2 regions of the Micromonospora sp. NPDC049801 genome follow, and region 2 is predicted to be linked to the other one. Evidence: riboswitches for the same ligand, from Rfam matches in the RefSeq annotation. Region 2 holds a riboswitch; the other holds the start of a gene.

Region 1 (11,892 bases), on a different contig from region 2:
ACGCGACTCGTCGCCGGCCGGAACGTGGGGTCGCCGATGACGCAGGCGATTCCCTCGGCGTGCTCGGCGAGCCAGCCGTCGACGATCGCGTCCCGGTCGCGCACCGATCCGTGGGTGACGGGGATCCCGTTGCCGCGGATCGAGGTCGGCACGTTCGCGTCCGGGAGTACGGCCCGGATGACCGGTTCGGCCTGCGCCATGACCTCCCGGGGCGTCCGGTAGTTGACGGTCAACGAGGTCAGGGTCACCTCGTTGAGCCCGACGCGGGCGAGCCGTTCCCGCCACGACCCGGTGAATCCGTGCCGGGCCTGGGCCCGGTCCCCGACGATCGTGAAGCTGCGCGACGGGCACCGCGACAGCAGCATCTGCCACTGCGCGTCGGTCAGCTCCTGCGCCTCGTCCACCACGATGTGCGCGAACGGGCCGGCCAGCAGATCCGCGGCGACGCCCGGCAGCACGGCCTCGTCGACAAGCGCGTCCTGCAGGTCCAGTTGGCGCAGGCTCGACAGCACGCCCTCGCCGTCGTCGTAGGCGTGCGCCTCGATCAGCTCGTCGACCACCGTCGCCATGCGTTCCCGTTCGGCGGCGATCGTGGCGTCGCGGCGGCGGGTACGCCCTGACGCCTCCGCATCGCCGAGCCGCTGTCGTGCCGCGTCCAGCAGCGGCAGGTCGGACACCGTCCACGTGCGGGCGTCGGCGCGCTGGAGCCGGCGGACGTCGTCGGGACCGAGCCAGGGGGCGCACCTGCGCAGATAGGCGGGTACCGACCACAGGTCCGCGACGATGTCGGCCGCGTCGAGCAGCGGCCAGGCGCGGTTGACCGTGGTACGGAGTTCCGCGTCGCGCCGCAGCGACGCGCGGACGAGGTCCTCGGGTTCGTCGCCGTCGTACCTGCCGAGCAGGATGCTCAGCAGTTCGTCCCAGATCTCGTCGCGGGCCTCGTTGTGCGGGGTGCCCGGTCCGGGCGCCTCGAACGCCTGGGCCCAGTCGTCGGCGCTCAGCCGGATGTCGGTGTCGCCGGCCGCGACGGTCAGCGCCGTCGTCGGCGGCTCCTCGTAGAAGCGGACGGCCGCGTCGATCGCCCTTACCAGGTCGAGCGAGGACTTGAGGCGGTCCACCTCCGGGTCGCTCTCGGCGGTGGCCGAGGCGCCCTGCGGTACGAGGTCCCGCAGGGTGCAGGTCTGCACGTCCTCCTCGCCGAGGCTGGGCAGGACGTCGGCGACGTACGCCAGGTAGGGCTGGTGCGGCCCGACGAACAGCACCCCGCCGCGCCCCTGCCGCAGGCGCGGGTCGGAGTAGAGCAGGTACGCGGTGCGGTGCAGGGCGACGACGGTCTTGCCCGTGCCCGGACCGCCGTCGACGACGAGCGCGCCGCGTGATCCGGCCCGGATGATGGCGTCCTGGTCGGCCTGGATGGTGCCGAGCACGTCGCGCATCCGGGCCGAGCGGTTGCCGCCGAGGCTGGCGATGAACGCCGACTGGTCGTCCAGCGCGGCGTGCCCCTCGAACCCGTCCGGGGTGAACACCTCGTCCCAGTAGTCGCTGATCCGGCCGAGGGTCCAGCGGTACCGGCGTCGGCTCGCGAGGCCCATCGGGTTGGCGTGGGTCGCTCCGAAGAACGGCGCGGCGGCCGGTGAACGCCAGTCGAGCAGCAGCCGGCGGCCATCGCCGTCGCTGAGGCCGAACCGTCCGATATAGACGGGCTCGGGGTCGTCCGCGTGGACCATGCGACCGAGACACAGATCCAGACCGAAACGGCGCAGCGCGCGCAGGCGGGCGGTCAGCCGCCGGACCTCCTCGTCCCGGACGACCGCCTGCCGACCCTTGCCCGCCGGTGCCCGGCGCTCGGCGTCCAGGCGGTCGGACAGGTCGGCGATCGACCGCTGAAGGCTCGCCGCGATCACGGCGAAGTGCTGCTCGTCCCGGGCGACGAGCGCCGGGTCGGCCTTGGCGGCGAGGTTCTCGGGGAGGTCGAACACACCGGCCGCCGCCGACGACACGTTCATCTTCATGGCTCCCGTTTGCGCAGGTCATGGCCTTGGACGGGCCATTCTGCGGCACAGCGGGGGCCTTGCCGCAAGTCCCCCCATGCGGTATATGTTGGATATGGCGGGAGGGGTTGTTCCCCGTCGTCACGGCTTCCGCTCGGCGTAGACGAGATCCATCGTGTCGGCGCGCCCGCCCCAGCTCAGGTCGAGATGCCAGCACCCCGCTCGGGGCATGTCGATGATCGACGGCGCCGGCCCGCCGGCGACCTCGTGGGTCACTCGCGTGTCGGTGCCGTCCAACGTGGCGATGATCTTCAGGCTGGTCGACGCGCCCGGGGGCGGCGAGGCCGTGGCGGGCCGGGCCACCCAGAGGATCTTGTTGCTCGACGCGTCCGGTCGGACCTGCGCCAGCGGGTGGCCGAACAGCACCGCCACGATCTCACCCCGTGCGCCGAAGACGTGCGGCATGCGGGTGTCCCCGTGGAACCCCTCGTCCGCCCAGTCGGGCAGCGACCCCGTCTCGACCCGCGACGCGCAGCCGACCGCCGCAGTGGTTGGACCGCCGGCAGTCGTCGCCGGCCCGTCGCCGGCCGTGCCGCAGCCCGCCAGCACCAGAACCGACCCCAGCAGAAACCTGCCCCAAGTGATCATCTTGCTCCCTCCCACAAGGACGTGTCCCGTACCAGAGAGACACCGGTCGGGCCGGGCGGGTTCCTAGGGGAGCGAGCCGGCGATCTCGAGCGCCTCGGCCATGCTGCGCGCGCCCTCCAGCCGGTAGGTCACGCCGGCCTGCTCCCAGATCAGGGTCGACGCGGCGAGTCGTGCGGTCTCCCGGCGGATCTGCCCCGACCGGTCGACGTAGGACAGCACGTGCGGACCGTCGACCCAGACGGCGAAGTCACCGTCGACCTGCGTCCACTCCGCACCCGGCCGGCTGGTCCGCTTGTGGAAGGTCAGGTCGAGACGACCGTCGAACGCGTCGAGACGCACCGCGCCGCCCTCGTACAGCAGCGTCGCGACCCGGTACGCGCCGGTGCCGTCGGGGTCGGCGACCGACACCCGCTCCGGCGGCCCGAGCGCGGCCGGCACCCGGATCGGGAAGCGGACCGCCCGCCGCGCCTCGTCGAGCCCCACCATCCGCAGCGACGGCAGGGGCGACGGCTCGTCCTCGGGCGGCGACGGCGTGGACGACGTGACGATGCCGACGCCGGCGAAGCGCAGCACCTCGCCGACCGCGTCGGCGACGGCCGCACGCGTCGGCGGCAGCGCCGCGACCAGCAGGGCAACGAGCGCCGCCGCGGCCAGGGAGCGCCACCGACGTCGCCCGCGTACGTCCCCGACGAGCCGGTCGCGCACCCGTGCGGTCACGTCCGGCGTGACGGGCGTGTCCAACCAGACGCCGAGGTCACGCAGCTCCGCCTCCAGGCCGTCCCGGGTGAGGTCATCCATGACGCACCTCCTCGTCGGCGAGCAGGGCGCGCAGCTTCGCCAGTGCCCGTGAGGTGCGCGACTTCACCGTTCCCCGGGGCCAGCCCAGCATGACGCCCGTCTCCTGCTCGCCGAGATCGAGGAAGAACCGGCAGACGATCACCTCGCGGTCGCGTACCGGCAGTTGCCGCAGGGCCGCCACCAGCGCGGCCCGCCGCTCGCCGGCCAGGACGGCGTCGACGGCGTCATCCTCGGCGACCTCGGGCGGGGGGTTCGCCGCCGCCCGCAGGACCAGGCCCTCCCGGCGCGTGCGGGACCGGTGCAGGTTGCGGGTCTCGTTGGCGACGATCGCGAGCAACCAGGAGCGGAAGGACGACTCTCCCCGGTAGCGGGACAGCTTGCGGTAGCCCTTCACGAACGCCTCCTGGACGACGTCCTCGGAGTCCGGACCCGCGCCGAGCAGCACCGCCGTCCGGTACGCGGACGCGGTGTGCCGGGCGACCAGGAGGTCGTACGCCTCCAGGTCACCGGCTCGGGCGCGGGTGACGAGCACGTCGTCGTCCAGGGGAACCTCCGGTCGGACTCGCACTGATGACACCGCCCGCGCCCGTCGGGTTCCGCCCCAGCGGAGTCAGATTTTTCCCACCCGCCGTGCAGCCTATTGCCAGGAATCGGTGCTGAACTGGGAGTGGCGTCGAAGGAGAGGGGCTGGGCATGGGCTGGTTCAACCGGCGGTCTCGCGGCGGCGAGGCGACCCCGACGAAGCTGGACCGTGAGGCCACCCGGGACGACCTCGCCGCGCTGGAGGCGTTCGTCGCCAGCCGGCGAGGGGTGGAGTTCTACCTGGAACCGGAGACGACCGCCACCGACACCACCGTGGTCGCGATCGCCTACGACGGTGAGTGGATCCGTCGCCGCACCGGCACACCCCGGGCAGCGGGCGACATCGCCCGCAAACACGCGGTGCCGCTGTACGAGGCGGCCCGCACCGGCTACCCGGAGCGGATGCGGGTGTGGAATCGGGCCCACCCGGAACGCCACGCCCGCTGAGCCGGTCAGGCCGTAACCGGGCTCAAGCGGGTTTCGCCTGCGCGAGTGATCGCTGGATGAGCGTGAGGACGGGTGGAAGGATCAGCTCACCGCCGCCGATCGTGGCGCCAGCGTTCACGTGGTGGGGCGTGCCGTCAATGTCGACCACCAGCGCGCCAGCCTCCCTGGCGATGACGACGCCCGCGACGGTGTCCCACGGGTTGTTGTTGAGCATGACGAACGCGTCGATCCGGCCGTGCGCCAACCAGGCGAGGTCGATTGCGGCTGACCCGTGCATGCGTATCCGTTGGACGTGCCGGGTGAGCTGCTCGGTGATGGCGAGTCGCTCGGTGTTCTTCCGGCTGGCCTCGGCACCGACCGCATAGTCGCCGATGGCGACGACGGCGTCCCGCAGATCGGTGACCTGGCTGGCGCGGATGCGCCGGTTGTCGGCATAGGCGCCGTGCCCCTGCACGGCGTGGTAGCGGGTGCCGAGGAACGGAAGGTCGATGACACCAAGGACGGCGTGTGTGCGGTGGATGAGGCCGAGAGAGATCGCGCACAGAGGCGAGCCGTGGATGAAGTTCACGGTGCCGTCGACTGGATCGAGCGCCCAGGTCAGCGCGCTGGTGTCGCCGCTGCTGCCGTACTCCTCACCGAGGAAACCGATGTCAGGCGCCTTGGCGGCCAGATGCTCGCGGACCGCTCGCTCGATGGCGTAATCCACGTCCGAGGCCATGTCGCGGTCACCCTTGAAGGTCAGCGCACCGGGCTGGAGCCTGCGCATCAGGTCGTGGGCCAGGTCGACGGCCTCCTGTGCGAGGGGGAGAAGGTGCGCGTAGCCGGTCATAGCTGGCGGCTGCGCTCCCACAGCGAGTTGAACATCTCGTCGAATATCGGGTAGAGGCCGGAAGGGCTGGGGCTGGCGCTGCGCTCGATGACCAGCGTCGGGCAGTCGACACCGCGCATCTGCGGTAGGTAGTGCTGGACAACGCAGAGTCGACCATCGATCAGAAGGACGTTGGCGCGGATGGATTCGTCGTAGACGCCGATGGTGAGGTTGTCCCGGGCATCCGCCGGGAGCCGGTCACGAATGCGACGGGCCAGGTTCTGGATGTTGAGTTCGGTGAGCGCGCTGAGGTGCCCATCTGGATAGTCGTCCTCCCGCTCCTGCCGCCTGATCGCCTCGCCGGCCGGGTCAAGGAACAGGCAGCGGAGGCGGGTGCCGGCGGCGAGGAGTCTCAGGAGGCGATTGTCGCCGTACTGCTGACAGATGAGGTTCAGTGACAGCCCGGACGCTCGGATGTCCGTGGCATGGTCGAAAAGGGCTTGCGGGGGCAGCTCCGCCATAAAATCTGATCGGCTGGAATAGATCGCGCTGACATCAGCGCATTGGTTCCGTACGGCCGTGCTGAGCTGGTGTCCGGCGAGGTCCGGGGCCGGCTCGCGTTCGCCGAGGAGAAGCGTCATTCGTGCGTGGCGGGGCATGGACAGGCCGGTGCAGATGCGGGTGAGGACATCGATGCTGCTGACCCGGCGGGCACCGCTGGTGATCTCGCTGATCTGAGCCTGGCTGAGGCCGGTGGCGACGCCGAGAGTGGTCTGGCTGGCGCGGGTGGCTCGCTGGACGAGGCGGAATACCTGAGCGATGTTACGAGCGGCCAGGGCGTCGAGCATGTCAGTGGTGCCCCACAGCAGGTCGTCAGTGGTAAGCGTGGCAGTTGTGCGGACGCTCACGGCTGGCTTCCTTCCTGCTACAAGGGCCGAGGGCCAGCTTATCCAGTAGTGGGATGGCATGCCGGGAGGACATCCGGAGGGCGGATGAAAGTTATCCATCGAGGATTCACCCGCTGTGATGGATCGCTGCGGTTGTGGTGAGCAGGGTCGTGGTGTGAGTCTGCGGTCCCGCCCCCACCTGCCCATGCGCCCCGCCTGGTTGTGCCGCAACTGTGCCGCAGCATGGCCATGCTCCCGCGCCCAACTCGATCTCGTCGCCGAGTTCTACGGTCACTCGCTGGCGCTGGCCCTCTACCTTACGTCCTGCATGAACGAGGCCATCCACGACTTGTACGGTCTCGGCGGTCGCCCCGACCTTGCCCTGATGCACGCGCGTTTCCTCGGCTGGCTGTCGTTGACTCGCCGGCCGCGTCGCTTCAACCATGAGTGACTCGCCCCGATATCTTCGCAGGTCAATGTGGTGCTCGTGACCGGGCGGCTCCGGGGTCCGCGTTGACCGGCGGCGCGAGGGTGTGGCAGCATTCGCGGCCTGACGGCAGTGAAGGAAGTCGGTGCGAATCCGACGCGGTCCCGCCACTGTCACCGGGGAGTGATCCCCCCTCGCGAGTCACGGCCGTGTGTCTGCGGTTGGAAGGCCGGGGGTGAGCGTCGATCCGGAAGCCAGGATACTTCGGCCGTCGGGACGTACCCCAGGGCGTGGACACCCGAGGAGGACCCGATGACGCATGGCGTCTTGCGCACCCACGAGCACCGTCGTACCCCGAGCGGCGGTCGCACCGCCGCGCCCCGACCCGGCCGCACAACCGCGCCGGCATCCGCTCGCTTGGGCGTCGTTTCCCGCTGAGTTCCGCGCCACGCCACCCGTCGCCGCCGGCCCCGTGCCGGTGAACGGTCCGGGTCGCGGTGCCCGCTGAACCCCGCGCCCACCCGCACGTCGTCGCCGAACCGCTTCCGCGAGCGCGCCGACGTTACCGTCCGGAGCCTGCCGTGCGCATTCTGCTGCTCTCCACCGCCGACACCGACCTGCTGGCCGCCCGCGCCAGCGACGCCGACTACCGGCTCGCCAACCCTGCCCAGGTGGCGGCCGACGAGGTGCCCGCCCTGCTCGACGGGGTCGACCTCGCCGTCGTACGCCTGCTCGGCGGTCGGCAGGCGTGGCCGGACGGCCTCGCCGCCGTGCTCGCCAGCGGCGTGCCGACGGTCGTCCTTGGCGGCGAGGCGCTGCCGGACGCGGAGCTGATGGCGGTCTCCACGGTGCCGTCCGGGGTGGTCGCCCAGGGCCTCGCGTACCTGGTCGAGGGTGGCCCGGACAACCTGGGGGAGTTGGCCCGGTTCCTCTCCGACACGGTCCTGCTCACCGGGGAGGGGTTCGCACCGCCCGCGCCGACCCCGGCGTACGGCGTGCACGGCGAGCACCCCACCGAACCGGGTCGGCCCACCATCGGAATCGTCTTCTACCGGGCGCACGCCCTGGCCGGCAACACCGCGTTCGTCGACGTGCTGGCCGAGGCGGTCCGCGCGGCCGGCGGCAACCCCCTGCCGATCTTCTGCGGCTCGCTGCGCGGGCTGACGGCCGGCGCCGGCCCCCTCGGGCTCTTCGCCCGCTGCGACGCGCTGCTGGTCACCGTCCTCGCGGCCGGCGGCGCGGTCGCCGCCGACGCCTCCTCCGGCGGCGACGAGGACGCCTGGGACGTCGGCGCGCTCGCCGCCCTGGACGTGCCGGTCATCCAGGCGCTCTGCCTCACCAGCACGCGCGAGCAGTGGGCCGCCAGCGACGCCGGACTGTCCCCGTTGGACGCGGCGATGCAGGTGGCCATCCCCGAGTTCGACGGCCGGATCGTCACCGTGCCGTTCTCGTTCAAGCAGGTCGACGCCGACGGTCTTTCGGTGTACGCCGCCGACCCCGAGCGGGCCGCCCGCGTCGCCGGGATCGCGGTGCGGCACGCCCGGCTGCGGTACGTGCCGAACGCCGACAAGCGGATCGCCGTGGTGCTCAGCTCGTACCCCACCAAGCACTCGCGGGTCGGTAACGCCGTCGGGCTGGACACCCCGGCCTCGGCGGTCCGGCTGTTCGCCGCGCTCGCCGAGGCGGGCTACGACCTCGGCGGCACGCCGCCGCCCACGGACGGTGACGCGCTGATCCACGCGCTGATCGCCGCCGGCGGGCACGACGTGGAGTGGCTCACCCCGGAGCAGTTGGCCGCCGCCGAGGCGCGGATAGCGGGGCAGACGTACCGGCGCTGGTTCGAGGCGGTCCCGGTCGAGCTGCGCGAGCGGATGCGGCAACACTGGGGCGAGCCGCCCGGCGAGCTGTACACCGACGGCGGGGACGTCGTGCTGGCCGGGCTGCGCTTCGGCAACGTGGCGCTGCTGATCCAGCCGCCGCGTGGTTTCGGGGAGAACCCGATCGCCATCTACCACGACCCGGACCTGCCGCCGAGCCACCACTACCTGGCCGCGTACCGCTGGCTCGCCGCGCCGGTCTCCGACGGCGGCTTCGGCGCGGACGCCGTGGTGCATCTGGGCAAGCACGGCACCCTGGAGTGGCTGCCCGGCAAGGGCCTCGGCCTGGCCGCCGGCTGCGCGCCCGACGCGGTCCTCGCGGACCTGCCGCTGGTGTACCCGTTCATCGTCAACGACCCCGGCGAGGGCACCCAGGCCAAGCGGCGGGCGCACGCCGTGGTCATCGACCACCTGGTGCCGCCGATGGCCCGCGCCGAGACCTACGGCGACCTGGCCAAACTGGAGCAACTGCTGGACGAGTACGCCACCGTGCAGGCGCTCGACCCGGCGAAGGTGCCGACCGTGCGGGCGCAGATCTGGGACCTGGTCCGCGCCGCCGAGCTGCACCACGACCTGCACACCGAGGCGATGCCCGACGCGGACGACTTCGACGACTTCGTGCTGCACCTCGACGGCTACCTGTGCGAGGTCAAGGACGTGCAGATCCGCGACGGCCTGCACATCCTCGCCGACGCGCCCACCGGCGAGCCGCGGGTCAACCTGGTCCTCGCGGTGCTGCGCGCCCCGCAGATCTGGGGTGGCGTCCAGGCCCTGCCCGGCCTGCGGCAGGCCCTCGCCACCGCGTACGGCCTCGACGAACAGGAACTGCTTGCCATGCCGGGCCGGCGGATCGCCCTGCCGGCCGCGTTGACCGACGCGGTGGACGGGCCGGCCGGCACCGCCGCCGATGCCATCGACCTGATCGAAACCCTCGCCCGGCGGCTGGTCGTCGGCATGGAGACCCTGGGCTGGACCGCCGACACGGCCGAGGCGGTCGTCGCCGAGGTGACCGGCCAGCCGATCCCGGACGCCGCCGAGGTGCTGCGCTTCGCCGCCACCGAGTTGGTGCCCCGGCTGGTTCGCACCACCGACGAGCTGACCAACACCCTCGGTGCGCTCGACGGCCGGTTCGTGCCGCCCGGCCCGTCCGGCTCACCCACCCGGGGCCTGGTCAACGTGTTGCCCACCGGCCGGAACTTCTACTCCGTCGACCCGAAGGCCATCCCCAGCCGCAACGCCTGGGACGTCGGCGTGGCCCTGGCCGACTCGCTGCTGGCCCGGCACCTCGCCGACACCGGCGCGTACCCCCGCTCGGTGGGGTTGACCGTGTGGGGCACCAGCGCCATGCGGACGCAGGGCGACGACATCGCCGAGGTGCTCGCGCTTATCGGCTGCCGGCCGGTGTGGGACGAGCGGTCCCGGCGGGTCACCGGCGTCGAGGTGGTGCCGACCGCCGAGCTGGGTCGGCCCCGCGTCGACGTCACCGTACGGATCTCCGGGTTCTTCCGCGACGCGTTCCCGCACGTGGTGGCGCTGCTCGACGACGCCGTCCGGCAGGTCGCCGCCCTGAACGAGCCGGCCGAGGAGAACTACCTGCGCGCCCACGTGGCCGCCGACCTCGCCGAGCACGGTGACGAGCGGCGGGCCACCGCCCGGATCTTCGGCTCCAAACCCGGGGCGTACGGCGCGGGCCTGCTGCCGCTGATCGACGCCCGGACCTGGCGCAGCGACGCCGACCTGGCCGAGGTGTACGCGGTGTGGGGTGGCTACGCGTACGGCCGGGGCCTGGACGGTCGGGAGGCGCGCGCCGACATGGAACGCTCCTTCGCGCGGATCGCGGTCGCGGTGAAGAACCAGGACACCCGCGAGCACGACATCGTCGACTCCGACGACTACTTCCAGTATCACGGCGGGATGGTGGCGATGGTCCGCCACCTCACCGGCACGTCCCCGGCCGCGTACGTGGGCGACTCGGCGATGCCGCACGACGTGCGGACCCGCACGCTGGGCGAGGAGACCCGGCGGGTGTTCCGGGCCCGGGTGGTCAACCCGAAGTGGATCGCCGCGATGCGCCGGCACGGCTACAAGGGCGCGTTCGAGCTGGCCGCCACCGTGGACTACCTGTTCGGCTACGACGCCACCGCCGGTGTGGTGGACGACTGGATGTACGAGCACCTGGCCGCCGCGTACCTGTTCGACGACACCACCCGCGAGTTCCTGGAGAAGTCCAACCCGTGGGCGCTACGCGGCATCACCGAGCGGCTATTGGAGGCCGCCGACCGGGGGCTGTGGGCCAAGCCCGAGCCGGCCACCCTGGACCGCCTGCGCGACACCTACCTGGCCAGCGAGGGCGACCTGGAGGACCGGGCATGACCACGACCTACCCGTTCAGCGCCGTGCTCGGCATGGCCGACATGCGGCTGGCGTTGCTGCTCAACGCCGTGTCCCCGGCGATCGGTGGGGTCCTCGTGCGGGGCGAGAAGGGCACCGCCAAGTCCACCGCCGTACGCGCCCTCGCCGCGCTGCTGCCCCCGGTGCGCCGGGTCGCCGGCTGCCGCTTCGGGTGTGATCCGGCCGAACCCGACCCGGGCTGCCCGGACGGGCCGCACCCGGTCGGGGCGGCCGTCGAGACCGGGCCGGCGCGCCTCGTCGAACTGCCCGTCGGAGCGGCCGAGGACCGGGTGGTCGGGTCGCTGGACCTGGAGAAGGCCCTCGGCGAGGGCGTACGCGCCTTCGAACCGGGCCTGCTCGCCGCCGCCCACCGGGGCGTGCTCTACGTGGACGAGGTCAACCTGCTGCACGACCACCTCGTCGACCTGCTGCTGGACGCGGCGGCGATGGGCCGCAGCCACGTCGAGCGCGAGGGCGTCTCGGTCAGCCACGCGGCCCGGTTCCTGCTGGTCGGCACCATGAACCCGGAGGAGGGGGAGCTGCGCCCGCAGCTGCTCGACCGGTTCGGGCTGACCGTGGAGGTGAACGCCAGCCGGGACCCGGAGATCCGGGTGGAGGTCGTCCGCCGGCGGCTCGCCGCCGACGCCGACCCGGCCGGGTTCGCCGCCCGCTGGGCCGACGCCGACGCCGAGATCGCCGCCCAGGTGGCCGCCGCCCGCCGCCGGCTTCCCGGGGTACGCCTGCCGGACGCCGCGCTGCGGCAGATCGCCGAGGTGTGCGCGGCGTTCGACGTGGACGGGATGCGCGCCGACATCGTCACCGCGCGTACCGCCCTCGCCCACGCCGCCTGGCACGACCGGGACCGGGTCACCAGCGACGACGTGCGGGTGGCGGCCCGACTCGCCCTGCCGCACCGCCGTCGCCGCGACCCGTTCGACACGCCGGGGCTGGACGAGAAGCGCCTCGACGAGGCGCTGCAACGGGCCCAGGACAACCACCCCGACGACCCGGACGACGACGGCCGCCCGGACGACGG
Region 2 (11,892 bases):
CGCGGGTACGCAGCTCCCGCAGGTCGTGCAGGGAGTCGATCCAGCGGAAGCAGAACTCGGCCTTGCGACGGATCGACGGGATGTTCTCGATGGCGGCGAAGGCTGCGAACCGCTCGGTCTCGTCGGGCACGTACGTGTCGAGCAGGTTCAGGTAGAACTGGACGTGCACGGCCTCCTCGAACAGCTGCCGCGACAGGTAGAGCCGGCCTTCGGGGCTGTTGACGTGCTGGTACAGGTTGAGCACGAGGTTGTTGGCGACGATCGTGTCGCCGGTGGCGAAGAACGCGACGAGGCGGCTGACCAGGTGCCGCTCGGCCGGCGACAGACGGTCCAGGTCGGCGAGGTCGGCGTGCAGGTCGACCTCCTCGACCGTCCACGTGTTGCGGATGGCGTCCCGGAACCGGTCAAAGAAGTGCGGGTAGCGCATCGGACGGAGAGTCAGGTCCATCCCGGGGTCGAGCAGCATGTGCGTGGTCCTCGCGTCGGTGGTGCTGTCCGTGGTGGTGTCGGCGACGGTCACTGGCACGCCTCGCACGACTCGGGGTTCTCCAGCGAGCAGGCCAGCGCCTCGGCGTCGACCGCGACGGGGAGGACGGGCGGCACCGCGCTGACGGTGGCCTGCTGGATCCGGGTGGCCGGCCGGGACCGCAGGTAGTAGGTGGTCTTCAGACCGGTCTTCCAGGCGTACAGGTACATCGAGGAGAGCTTGCCGATGGTGGGCGAGGCCAGGAACAGGTTCAGCGACTGGGACTGGTCGATGAACGGCGCGCGGGCGGCGGCCAGGTCGATCAGCGCCCGCTGCGGCAGCTCCCAGGCGGTACGGAACAGCTCCCGCACGTCGGCCGGCAGCTCCATGACGGACTGCACCGAGCCCTCGGCCCGCTTGATCGCCGACCGGATCTGCTCGGTCCACAGACCACGAGCCTTCAACTCGCGCACGAGAGCCGTGTTGACCTGGAGGAACTCCCCCGACAGCGTCTCGCGCTTGAACAGGTTGGACACCTGCGGCTCAACGCACTCGTAGCAGCCGGCGATCGACGCGATCGTCGCGGTGGGCGCGACCGCCACCAGCAGCGAGTTGCGCAGCCCGTACTCCCGCACCCGCTGACGCAGCGCGGTCCAGCGCGCGGTCTGCGTACCCTCGACACCCCACAGGTCCGGTTGCAGGCGCCCCCGCGCGGCCCGGGTCTGCGCGAACGCCGGGTGGGCGCCGAAGTCGCGGGCCAGGTCGGCGGACGTCTCCAGCGCGGTCAGGTACAGCTCCTCGCTGATCCGGGTGGACAGCTCCCGCGCGGCCGGTGCGTCAAACGGCAGCCGCAGCGCGAAGAACACGTCCTGCAGCCCCATCAGCCCGAGCCCGACCGGCCGCCAACGGGGGTTGCTCGCCGCCGCCTGCGGGGTCGGGTAGTAGTTGATGTCGATGACCCGGTCGAGGAACGTCACCGCCGTACGCACCGTGGCGCGCAGCCGTTCCCAGTCGATGCCCTCATCGGTCAGGTGGGCGGCGACGTTCACCGAGCCAAGGTTGCAGACTGCGGTCTCGTCGTCGCTGGACACCTCGATGATCTCGGTGCAGAGGTTGGAGAGGTGCACCGCGTTGCCCGGCTCGGCCGTCTGGTTGCACAGCCGGTTGGCCGCGTCCTTGAAGGTCATCCAGCCGTTGCCGGTCTGGGCCAGGGTCCGCATCATCTTCCCGTACAGTTCGCGGGCCGGCAGCTGCCGCACGTAGCGGCCCTGCGCCTCGGCGGCCCGGTACGCGGCGTCGAACCGCTCGCCCCACAGATCGGGCAGTTCGGGCACCTCGTCGGGGTCGAACAGCGACCACATCTCGTCGGCCTCGACCCGGCGCATGAACTCGTCCGGGACCCAGTTGGCCAGGTTGAGGTTGTGCGTACGCCGGGCGTCCTCGCCCGTGTTGTCCCGGAGCTGGAGGAACTCCTCGATGTCCGGGTGCCACGGCTCCAGGTAGACGCAGGCCGCGCCCTTGCGCCGCCCGCCCTGGTTGACCGCCGCGACGCTCGCGTCCAGTGTGCGCAGCCACGGCACGATGCCGTTGGACTGCCCGTTCGTGCCCCGGATCAGCGCGCCACGGGACCGGACCCGGGAGAACGCGATGCCGATGCCACCGGCGAACTTGGACAGGTTCGCGACCTGGGCGTAGCGCGCGTAGATCGAGTCCAACTCGTCGCGCGGCGAGTCCACGAGATAGCACGAGGACATCTGGGTGTGTCGGGTGCCGGAGTTGAACAGAGTCGGCGAGCTGGGCAGATAGGCGAGGCTGGACATCAGCCGGTAGAAGTCGACCGCCTCGTCCGGCGTACGGGACAGGCCGCAGGCCACCCGCAGCAGCCAGTACTGCGGCGTCTCCAGCACCAGCCGGGTGGTGGGGTGACGCAGCAGGTACCGGTCGTAGACGGTGCGCAGGCCGAAGTACTCGAAGCGGCGGTCGCCGTCGGGGTCGACAGCGTCGTCGAACGTCTCCGCGTGCGCGGCGACGAACGCGGCGGTCTCGTCACCGATCAGACCCTCGGCGTGGCCGGCCCGGATCGCCGCGCTGAACGAGGTGATGCCCTGGCGCCGCACCTCCTTGTCGACGTAGCCGGCCAACAGCCGCGCGGCCAGGCGCGAGTACTGCGGCTCCGTACCGATCATCTCGGCCGCCGTCTGGATGGACAGCCGGTCCAGCTCGGCGGTGGTCGCGCCGTCGTAGAGGCCGCTGATCGTGCGGGTGGCCACCCGCATCGGGTCGACCTCGGTCAGGTCGTCGGCCCACCGCTCGACCGCCCGGACGATCTTGTTCACGTCCACGGCCTCGGTGCCGCCGTCGCGCTTGCGCACCTGCATCGGGGTCCGCCGCGCGGCCTCGCCGCTGACCGGGACCACCTGGGTGACTGTCACCACTCACTCCTCGGGAGTTCGAGACCTCAAGGGCCCTCGGACGCGGGGAGACGGACGCCGTCGACGCCACGCCAGCGGAGGCGTGGGTGAGGTGGCGTCAGCCGTTCCGCGCGGCCTCGGACCGCCGCGCACCCGAGGGTCGGGTACGCGGCGCGCTGGCAGGTCTTCGGACTCGCGGGCGCGACCGGGCCGGCCCGGTCACCTACTGGCCGTCGCTTCCCAGGCCGATGGCCCAGTGCTGATGACGGCTGTCGTTCCCACTCACCGCTGCGGGACAGTCCCGGACTTGCACCGGGTTCCCTCTTGCCTCGACCACTCGCGAAGAGTGGCCGAACCAGCTGCGGTCGACACCATATATAGGGGCGAGCACGTTTGTCACACCCCACATCTCGGGTCCCGGCGTGTCGCGCTCGACGATGACGGTCCTCGTCGATCGGCTCGGAGCCGACCGACGGGCGGTGACGCCCCGACCGTCGCCATCGGCTTGACCGAGGCGAACCGGCACCGATACGGTCGACCCACTATCTGCGGCGACGCGAGGGAAGCCGGTGAGAATCCGGCGCGGTCGCGCCACTGTGAGCGGCCCCCAGCCCGGGGGGCGCGAGCCAGGACGCTCGGTCGTCCGCAGCCTTGCGATGGGGACGCGTCATCCCCGAGGAGGTTCGTTCACGCATGTCCAGCTCCACGTCCAGCCAGCCGCTGGCGCACCCCGCTGTCCCGACCCGTCTCCTCTGGACGGTCCTGGCCACCGTCGCCGTGCTCGCCCTGCTGGCCTACCTCGTCGCCTTCGATCAGGGGGCGGTCTCGCGCAGCGGGATGTATCTGCACGAGCTGATGCACGACGGCCGGCACCTGCTCGGTGTCCCGTGCCACTGAGCGGCACCGGCATCGCACCCACGTTCGTCACGGTCCTGCTGCGCGGGCTGCTCGCCGGCCTGGTGGCCGGCCTGCTCGCCGGGACGTTCGCCTACGTCGTCGGCGAACCACACGTCGAGGCGGCCATCGCCATCGAGGAGGCGGCCACGCACGCGGAGGCCGCCGCCGACGGGCACCAGCACGCCGAGGCGGTCGCCGACGGGCACCAGCACGGCGAGGAGGCCCTGATCGGCCGCAACGGCCAACGCGGCGGCCTGTTCCTGGCCATCGGCCTGTTCGGCGCCGCCATGGGCGGCCTGTTGGCCAGCGCGTACGTCCTGCTGGCCCGTCGTCGTCGGCGGACCGACGACGACGGGCGGTCCGGGCTGTTGCTGGCCGGCGGTGCGCTGCTCGGCGCGGTGATCGTGCCGTTCCTCAAGTACCCGCCGAATCCGCCGGCCGTCGGCGACCCGTCCACCATCAACCAGCGCACGGTCACCTACCTGCTGATGGTGGTACTCGGCCTGGTCGCGGTCTGGTCCGGTTCGCTCGGCTACCGGTCGGTGGGTGAGCGCGCGCCCGTGTGGCTGCGGGCCAGCGCGGCGGTCGGCGGTTTCCTGCTGGTCACCGTCGTGTCCTATGTGGCGCTGCCGTCGTTCCAGGAGGTCCCCGGCGACTTCCCCGCGACGCTGCTGTGGAGCTTCCGCCTCGCCTCGCTCGGCACCCAGATGGTGCTGTGGACCGGGATAGGCCTGCTCTTCGCCGCCCTGATGCACCGCCAGCGCGCGGTCGCCGACGCACGACTGGCCGGGTGAGCGCCACCAGCCTGCGGCTGGTCGCCCACGGTCACACCGCCGCCCTGCGGCAGGCCCGGTTCGGCGGGAACGACAGCCTGGACGAGGGCGGCCGGCGTGCCGCCCTCGCCCTGTCCCCCGCCGCTGCGGGCCGTCGCGCAGGCGACGCGGTGGCATGCCTGTCCAGCCCCGCGGCGGCGGCCGTCGAGACCGCCGAGGTTCTCGGGCTCGCGCCCACCGTCGAGGCGGCCCTGGCCGACTGTGACTACGGCGACTGGTCGGGCCGGTCCCTCGCGGAGATCGCCGCGACACGGCCGGACGCGCTGCGCGAATGGCTGTCCACGCCGGACGCCGCGCCGCACGGCGGTGAGTCGATCCTCGCGGTACGCCAGCGCGTCGGTCGGTGGCTGGACGCGCAGCGCGACGTCGGCCGACGGGTCACCGCCGTCACGCACCCGCTGGTGATCCGGGTCGCGCTCGTGCACGCCCTGGATCTGCCGCTGGCCACGTACCGGCAGTTCGACGTCGCGCCGCTGGCGATCGTCCGACTCACCGGCCACGGCCCGAGCTGGCAGTTCCGCCTGGACGCGGCGCCGGCACCGGCGAACGGGTGACGAGGGTCTACCACGGCTCCTGTCGAGCTGCCCCAGATCCGGGGCAGCGAGGTCGGCGGGCAGTCGCGCGACCCGCGTCTCGGAGCCGAGATCGGGCGGCTCAGAGCTGAGATCGGGCGGCCCGGACGGGTGTCGGGCAGGCCTGGAACGCACGCCCGGCGGGCCTGGAACACAGGGCCCGGCGGGCCTGGAATACACGCCCGGCGGGCCTGGAACGCAGGTCGGGCGGGCCGTGAGGAACGGCCCGCCCGACTGATGTGCTTCCGGCTTACTTCGTGACGGTGACCGTGAACGGTCGGGACACCGTCGCCTTCGAGCGGGACCCGGACAGCGTCACGCTGGTGACCCCGGGCTCCGTCGCGTCCGGGACGCCGACGGTCCCGCCGGCGACGATGCCGTCACCGTTCGCGCGTACCGTGCCGACACGACGGCCGTCGCCGAGGCTGACCGTGATCTCCTCGTTCGGCGCGAAGCCGGAGCCGTCGACCGTGATCGACGTGCCGCGCGGCGCGGACGGCGTGGGCAACGACAGGCGCGGCTGGTAGGCCGGGTCCGTCGAGCCCACGGTCACCTGCACGGTTGCCGTCGCCGGCGTACCGGAGGACGCGCCGGTGGCGCGTACGGCGTACCGCCCCGGTGGCGTGTCCCCGGAGGTCGCGACGGTCGCGCGGACCGTGCCCGTCGCGGACGCCGAGACCGTCACCTCGCGGGTCGTGCCGGCCGCGAGGCCCACCGTCACCCGCTCGCCGGCGGCGAACCCGCTGCCGACGACCGTGACCGCGTCCCCAGCGGCGACCGACTGCGTGCCGGACACCGCGAGGGTGGTGGCCGCCCCGGCCCGCCGGACGGTCACGGTGAAGCTCGCGGTGCTGCTGGACACCGTGTCCCACGCGGTGACGCGCACCGTGTAGGCGCCCGCACGGGCGTAGGTGTGCCGGCCGCTCAGCGCGCCGTCCGCACCGATCGTGGCGTCGTCCGGAACCGTGCCGTCACCCCACTGGACGCGGGCGTGGTAGCCGGTCGGGTCGGGAAGACCGCCGGTCACCGATCCGAGGTTCGCCGTGAGGACCTGCCCGGCGTCGACGCTCTGGTCGCCCGGGGCGGCGGTCACCAGCGCGGCGGCCGGCGTGCCGTCGTCGGCGACGGCGAACACGTGGATCCGGCCCGCCGAGCGCGGGTCGCCGGTCTGCGTCGGCAGGGTCACCGAGACCAGCGTCCTACCCGCCGGGATCTGGTACGGCGTGGTGGCGAACAGGAACGGCTGGGCGCCGTCGCGGCTCGTGCCACTGAGCCGGTACGCGGACTTCGCGACGACGATGTTGCCGTAGGACGGCGTCCCGTTGGCGTTGCCGCCCAGCGTCCAGTCACTGAACTGGATCGGAATGCTCGCGGTGCTGCCGTCGCTGAACGTCGCCGTGCCGGTCGTTGCCTGGTTGCCCTGCGTACCGGCACCGATGAACGAGATGCTCTTGGCGTCGGCCGGCAGGCGCAGCGCGATCGTCGCGCCGTTGCCGGTGGCGTTGTCCGGCTGCCCGGCCGGGACCTGCGGCAGGGTGAAGCCCAGCGCGGTGCCCGGCACCTGGTGCCGCTGCCCCTGGGTCACGCCGGCCGCCGCGAGGGCCGCCCGCGAGTACGCCCACGACTTCGCGTCGCAGTCCGCCGCGAGGGTGCCCTCGTCGCCGACACACACGCTGTCGAACGCCGCGGTGAGGCCGGAGTTCGCCGCGTACGCGACGTCGACGCCGACCGTCACCGAGCCCTGACCGACGCCGTCGGTCACCGTGACGCTCGCCTGGTGGTAGCCCGGCGTGGCGTAGGTGTGCTCGCCGCTGACGCGGTAGACCTCCCGGGAACTCAGCGTCAGGGTGCCCTCGGTGGCCGGTGACCCGTCACCCCAGTCGATCGTGGCCCGGTAGTCGTCGGCGACGCCACCGGTGACCGTGGCCAGGGCCACCGTGGCGGGCGCGCCGGAGCGGGCGTGCACGCCATCGGTGGCGGTCACCGTGATGTCACCGCCGCCCAGGTCGAGGTCGCCCCCGGCGAGCAGCTCGATCTCGGCGAGGGTCGGCTGGGCCGCGCCGACCGTCTTCGTCACGACGAGGCGGAACTGGGAGTACCGTCCGGGCTTGTCGATCCGGAACGGCCGGGTCTGGTTGCGCCAGCGGAACACCTCGCCCGCCCGCGCGTCCAGCGTGCTCCAGGTCAGGCCGTCGGTGGAGCCCTGCAACCGCCAGTCCGCCGGGTCGCCCACGGTCGCGCCGGAGGTGATGGTGTAGTAGGTCGGCTTCTGCCGTCCGCCACGGCTCGTCCAGCCGATCTGCGGCGTGCCCGACGACGTCGTCAGCTGGGTGGTGGACGAGTCGTCGAACAGCGTCGACGCGTCCGGACCGCCGCTGACGGTGGCGGTGCCGAGGCCCGGCCCGGTGACGTCCTGCAACGGCTGCGGTACGGCGTCGCCCCTGGTCAGCGACGGGGGTGTGGCGTCGCGACCGGTGCCCCACGACGACGGGTTCGGTCCCATCTGGAAGTCGATGGTTCCGCCCCTGGCGAGCGCGGACACCTCGACGGAGACGTCGCGCTGCTTCTTGCCGTTGACCTTCACGCTCTGCACGTACACGTTGCGGTTGTTGTTGTTCGCGGCGTTGACCACGATGTCGCCGGTCGGGCGGTGGACGGTCATCCGGGTGAACTGCGGCGAGCCGATCGCCCAGTGGGTCGACCCGGCCTGCAACGGGTAGATGCCCAGCGAGCTGAGGACGTACCAGGCCGACATCTCGCCGTTGTCCTCGTCGCCCAGGTAGCCCTGACCGATCTCGCTGCCCACGTAGAGACGCCGCAGGATCTCGCGCACGGCCGCCTGGGTCTTCGCCGGAGCGCCGGCGACGTCGTACAGGTACGGGATGTGGTGCGACGGCTGGTTGCTCATGCCGAGCTGTCCCATCCGCACCGCGCGGGCCTCGATCATCTCGTGGATGACGCCGCCGTAGCCGCCGGGGTGGTCGGCGTTCTCGGGCGTCGCGAAGAAGGTGTCGAGCTTGTCCCGCAGCGCCTTCTGCCCGCCGTACAGGTTGATCAGGCCCTGGGGGTCCTGCTGTGCGGTGAACGCGAAGTTCCAGCCGTTGGTCTCGGTGTAGACGCCACCCCAGTCCAGCGGGTCACCGGCGAGGAACGTGCCGGCCGCGTCGCGGCCCTGGAAGAGCTTCGTCTTGGCGTCGAAGAGGTGGACGTAGTTGCGGGCCCGCTCCAGGAAGTACCGGGACTCCTCCTTGAGTTGGTCGCGCCGCGACTTCGGCGTGGCCGGGTCCTTGGCGAGCGCGGCGGCCATGTTGCCGATGCCGTAGTCGTTGATGTACCCCTCCAACGCCCACGACACCGACTCGCCGGTGCTGGTCGGCGTGTAGCCGAGGAACAGCGACGTCTCGATGCCCTTGCGGCCGACCGCGCCGCGTCCGGACGCGACGGTCGCGTCCTTCACGGCCGCGTCGTACGCCGCGAGCGGGTCGGGCAGCTTGACCCCGGTGAGGTACGCCTGCGCCAAGGCCACGTTCGCGCTGGTGCCGGTCATCAGGTCGGCGTAGCCGGGCGACGACCAGCGGGCGATCCAGCCGCCGTCGCGGTAGTGCTGGACGAACCCGTCCGAGATCTTCGCGGCGACGTCCGGGTAGAGCAGCGAGTACGCGGGCCACACCGTGCGGTAGGTGTCCCAGAACCCGTTGTTGACGTAGATCTGCCCGTCGACGATCTTCGCGCCGGTCCGGGTGGCGGTCGACGTGCCGGTCGGCGCGGACACCGGGCTGGCGTACTGCCAGTGGGGGGCGGCGGCGGTGCCGGTGTTCTCCGACTGCGAGTTCGGGTAGAGGTTCAGCCGGTACAGGTTCGAGTACATGGTGACGAGCTGCGTCTCGGTCGCGCCCCGCAGCTCGACCCGGCCGAGGCGGTCCTTCCAGGCGGCGGTGGCGGCGTCGCGGATCGCGTCGAAGGTCCGGCCGGTCACCTCCAGGTCGAGGTTGCGACGGGCCTGCTCGACGGAGAGGAACGAGGTCGCGATCCGCATCGTCACCTGACGATTCGCCGAGACGTCGAAGGTCGCGGACGTCGCCGTGACGGCTGCCGGCGCGCGGTCGAACTCACCGGACACGAACATCCGGCTACGTCCGGCCGAGAGGCCGCTTCCGTTGTCGACCCAGCCGGTGAACGTGCTGTCGGTACCGAGGGTGAAGGTGCCCTTGGCGAAGACGAGACTTCCGGTCGACGGTCCCGGCCCGAAGGTGAACCGCATGATGCCGGCGTGGTCGGTCGGCGTCATCTCGGCGACCAGGCCGTTCTGTAGCGCGACCCGGTAGAGGTCCGGCCGTGCGGTCTCGTCGTCGTGCCGGAAGGCCAGCGCCCGACTGGCGGGTGCTCCGGTGAGGGGGCCGTCGCCGGCCACCGGCATCACCGACATCTGGTTGCGGTCGCCCATCCAGGGGCTGGGCTCGTGGGAGATCGCGAGGCCCTGCAAGGTGGGCAGGTTGGCGGCGTTGTTGGCGCGGTGGTAGTCGTACTCCCAGGAGTCCGAGGTCGCGTCGGTCACCGGGGTGAAGAAGTTGAACCCGTTGGGTACGGCGGTGATCGGCAGGTTGTTGCCGCGCGAGAACCCGCCCGTGGAGTTGGTGCCGCGGCGGGTGTCGACGTAGTTCGTCAGCCGGGAGCCGTCGATCGTCGCCGGGTTCGGAGTCAGTTCGACGTCGTCGAGCCACCCCTGGAAGAGGGTCTCCTCGGTGGCCTGCGGGTCGTCGTACGCCAGCAGGACGCGGTCGATCGTCTTGCCGCGCGCGACGGCGCCGACGTCGGCGCTGACAGCGTTCCACTGGTCGGCGAAGAGCACCTTCGAGGCGCCCTGCCCGGCCGGGGTCAGCGGGTTGCCGTGCTGGTCGACGGCCGAGCGTCCACTGAGGTAGCTGCCGTCGGTGAAGTGCAGGTCGACCGAGGCGTAGGTGGACGGGTAGCGGGCGTCCTGGCCGGTGAACTCGGGGAAGATCCGGTACGACAGGCGGGTGTTCGGCCCGACCGGGATGTCGACGTCGAACAGCTTGTTCGTCGCGTACGAGCGGCCACCGGTCTGGGCGCCACCGTAGTAGCGCAGCGCGGCCAGCCCGGTGAAGCCGACGCCCGGCTTCGTCGTGTAACCGCCGGCCGGGCCGGGGCCGATCTCGGTGACCATGGGCGTGGCCGGCGGTCGGACGTCCGAGCCGTCGCTGATGTCCCAGCTGGCGAGCTGGGTGAGAGTGTCGCCGGAGTTCGCGGAGACCACCAGCCGGTACCAGCCGTAGGCCGTCGTGTTGGTGACGCCGTACCTGTTGGTGGCGAACCGCTTGGCGAAACCCTGCTTCGTCTGGCGGTCCAGGTCGACCCAGGCGCTGCCGTCGGTGGACCCCTGGAGGGTGAAGTCGCGGGGGTCGCGGCCCGGCTCGTCGTCTGCCGAGGTCAGCGCGTACCGCTTGACGACCGCCGGCTTGGCCAGTTGGTACGTCACCCACGCGGTCGATTCGAACGCCAGCCACTTGGTCGACGGCTTCCCGTCGGCGAGGTTCGCCGCGATCTCGTTCGGCGGGTTCTGGGCGCTCGCGGTGACGGCCTCGACCTGGCCGAGCAGGCTGCCGGGCAGGTTCGCGTCGCTCGACCCGCTGAGGTTGCCCTGCACGGGCCGACCGGAGCGGTCGACCTCGACGGTGCTCGGGGCGGGCTGCGGGTCGGCCGATTCGAACGAGGAACGGAAGGCGCCCGGTGGCGGGGCGCTCGGCGCGGCGCTGGCCAGCGGCGCGGCGACGACCATCCCCAGGGGAAGCAGGACGGCGGTTGTCGCCACGGCTATCCGCAGGGAGACGGCGCGCGTACGGGGGAGATACGGCATGGGGGCGGGACCTTTCGACTCGATCCGGTCGAGTACGTCGAGCGTCTGGGTGGCAGTGGAGGGTGGACCGGCTCTGACATCGTTGTCATCGGGCGTGCCTGACAAGCGAGGGCAGATCCGGTGGATGTTGGCCAGATGTTTCCGGGCAACCAACGGCCTGTCAATGGGTTGATCGCCGCGAAACGCGCCCAGCGCTTCCAGTTCGTAAGGAAGGGCACCTTCCTATACACGAGGCGTTAGGAAGGTGCCCTTCCTTACTCGGCCTTGGCGAGGCGCAGGTGGACTCGCGGCCGCTCAGCGACCGCCCGCCGCCAGCTCGGCCAGCATTCCCTCGCAGCTACGCACGACCACCTCGGCACCGCGCCGCTGGGTCAGTGGGAGCAGCGGATCCTCCGCCCGGTCCCGCCACCGCCACTGGGCGTCGGCGGCGGTCTCCCAGAGCCGTTGGGTGGTCGCCTCGTGCTCGACACCGAGCCGGGCGGCCAGGGAGACGCCCTCGCCGCCGACCAGCCGCCGCGCCTCGGCGGCCAACTCGGCGTCGAAACCGAGACGGGCGTTGCGCAACGCCACCAGCAGGCGCAACTCACGGAACTCGTGCGCGCCCGCCAGGATCTGCTCGATCGCGCCGACCAACTCGTCGCTGCCCCGGACCGGCTCGGCCCGCACCAGGGACTCCACCGCGGCCAGCGCCGAGCGCGCCTTGAGCGCGTCGCGCCGATCGACGAAACAACGGGTCATCGACTCGCGCAGCTCGGTGAGGCCGCTGCGCCGGATCAGCTCGGCCGACATCGCCACCCGGGTGTCGAACCCACCGCGGACCAACGTCGTGGCCAGCCGG

Evidence for each region. Region 2 has a riboswitch for cobalamin ahead of AB0I89_RS06605 (ribonucleoside-diphosphate reductase subunit alpha). Riboswitches for the same ligand answer to the same signal wherever they lie in the genome.
Region 1: another riboswitch for cobalamin. It lies ahead of cobN (cobaltochelatase subunit CobN); the one in region 2 lies ahead of AB0I89_RS06605 (ribonucleoside-diphosphate reductase subunit alpha).

The regions. Positions count from the first base shown of each region.
Region 1 covers NZ_JBFAMS010000001.1:307,487-319,378, forward strand. The annotation lists gene helR (RNA polymerase recycling motor ATPase HelR) at 1-2,006, opposite strand, end outside; gene AB0I89_RS01425 (hypothetical protein) at 2,133-2,639, opposite strand; gene AB0I89_RS01430 (hypothetical protein) at 2,703-3,437, opposite strand; gene AB0I89_RS01435 (RNA polymerase sigma factor) at 3,430-4,005, opposite strand; gene AB0I89_RS01440 (hypothetical protein) at 4,131-4,466, shown strand; gene AB0I89_RS01445 (inositol monophosphatase family protein) at 4,489-5,316, opposite strand; gene AB0I89_RS01450 (DUF5919 domain-containing protein) at 5,292-6,182, opposite strand; gene AB0I89_RS01455 (hypothetical protein) at 6,490-6,612, shown strand; cobalamin riboswitch at 6,724-6,853, shown strand; gene cobN (cobaltochelatase subunit CobN) at 7,170-10,838, shown strand; gene AB0I89_RS01465 (magnesium chelatase subunit D family protein) at 10,835-11,892, shown strand, end outside.
Region 2 covers NZ_JBFAMS010000003.1:171,040-182,931, reverse strand. The annotation lists gene AB0I89_RS06610 (ribonucleotide-diphosphate reductase subunit beta) at 1-466, opposite strand, end outside; gene AB0I89_RS06605 (ribonucleoside-diphosphate reductase subunit alpha) at 517-2,844, opposite strand; cobalamin riboswitch at 3,038-3,252, opposite strand; cobalamin riboswitch at 3,439-3,512, shown strand; gene AB0I89_RS06600 (CbtB domain-containing protein) at 3,571-3,774, shown strand; gene AB0I89_RS06595 (CbtA family protein) at 3,765-4,568, shown strand; gene AB0I89_RS06590 (histidine phosphatase family protein) at 4,565-5,161, shown strand; gene AB0I89_RS06585 (GH92 family glycosyl hydrolase) at 5,430-11,054, opposite strand; gene AB0I89_RS06580 (GTP-binding protein) at 11,349-11,892, opposite strand, start outside.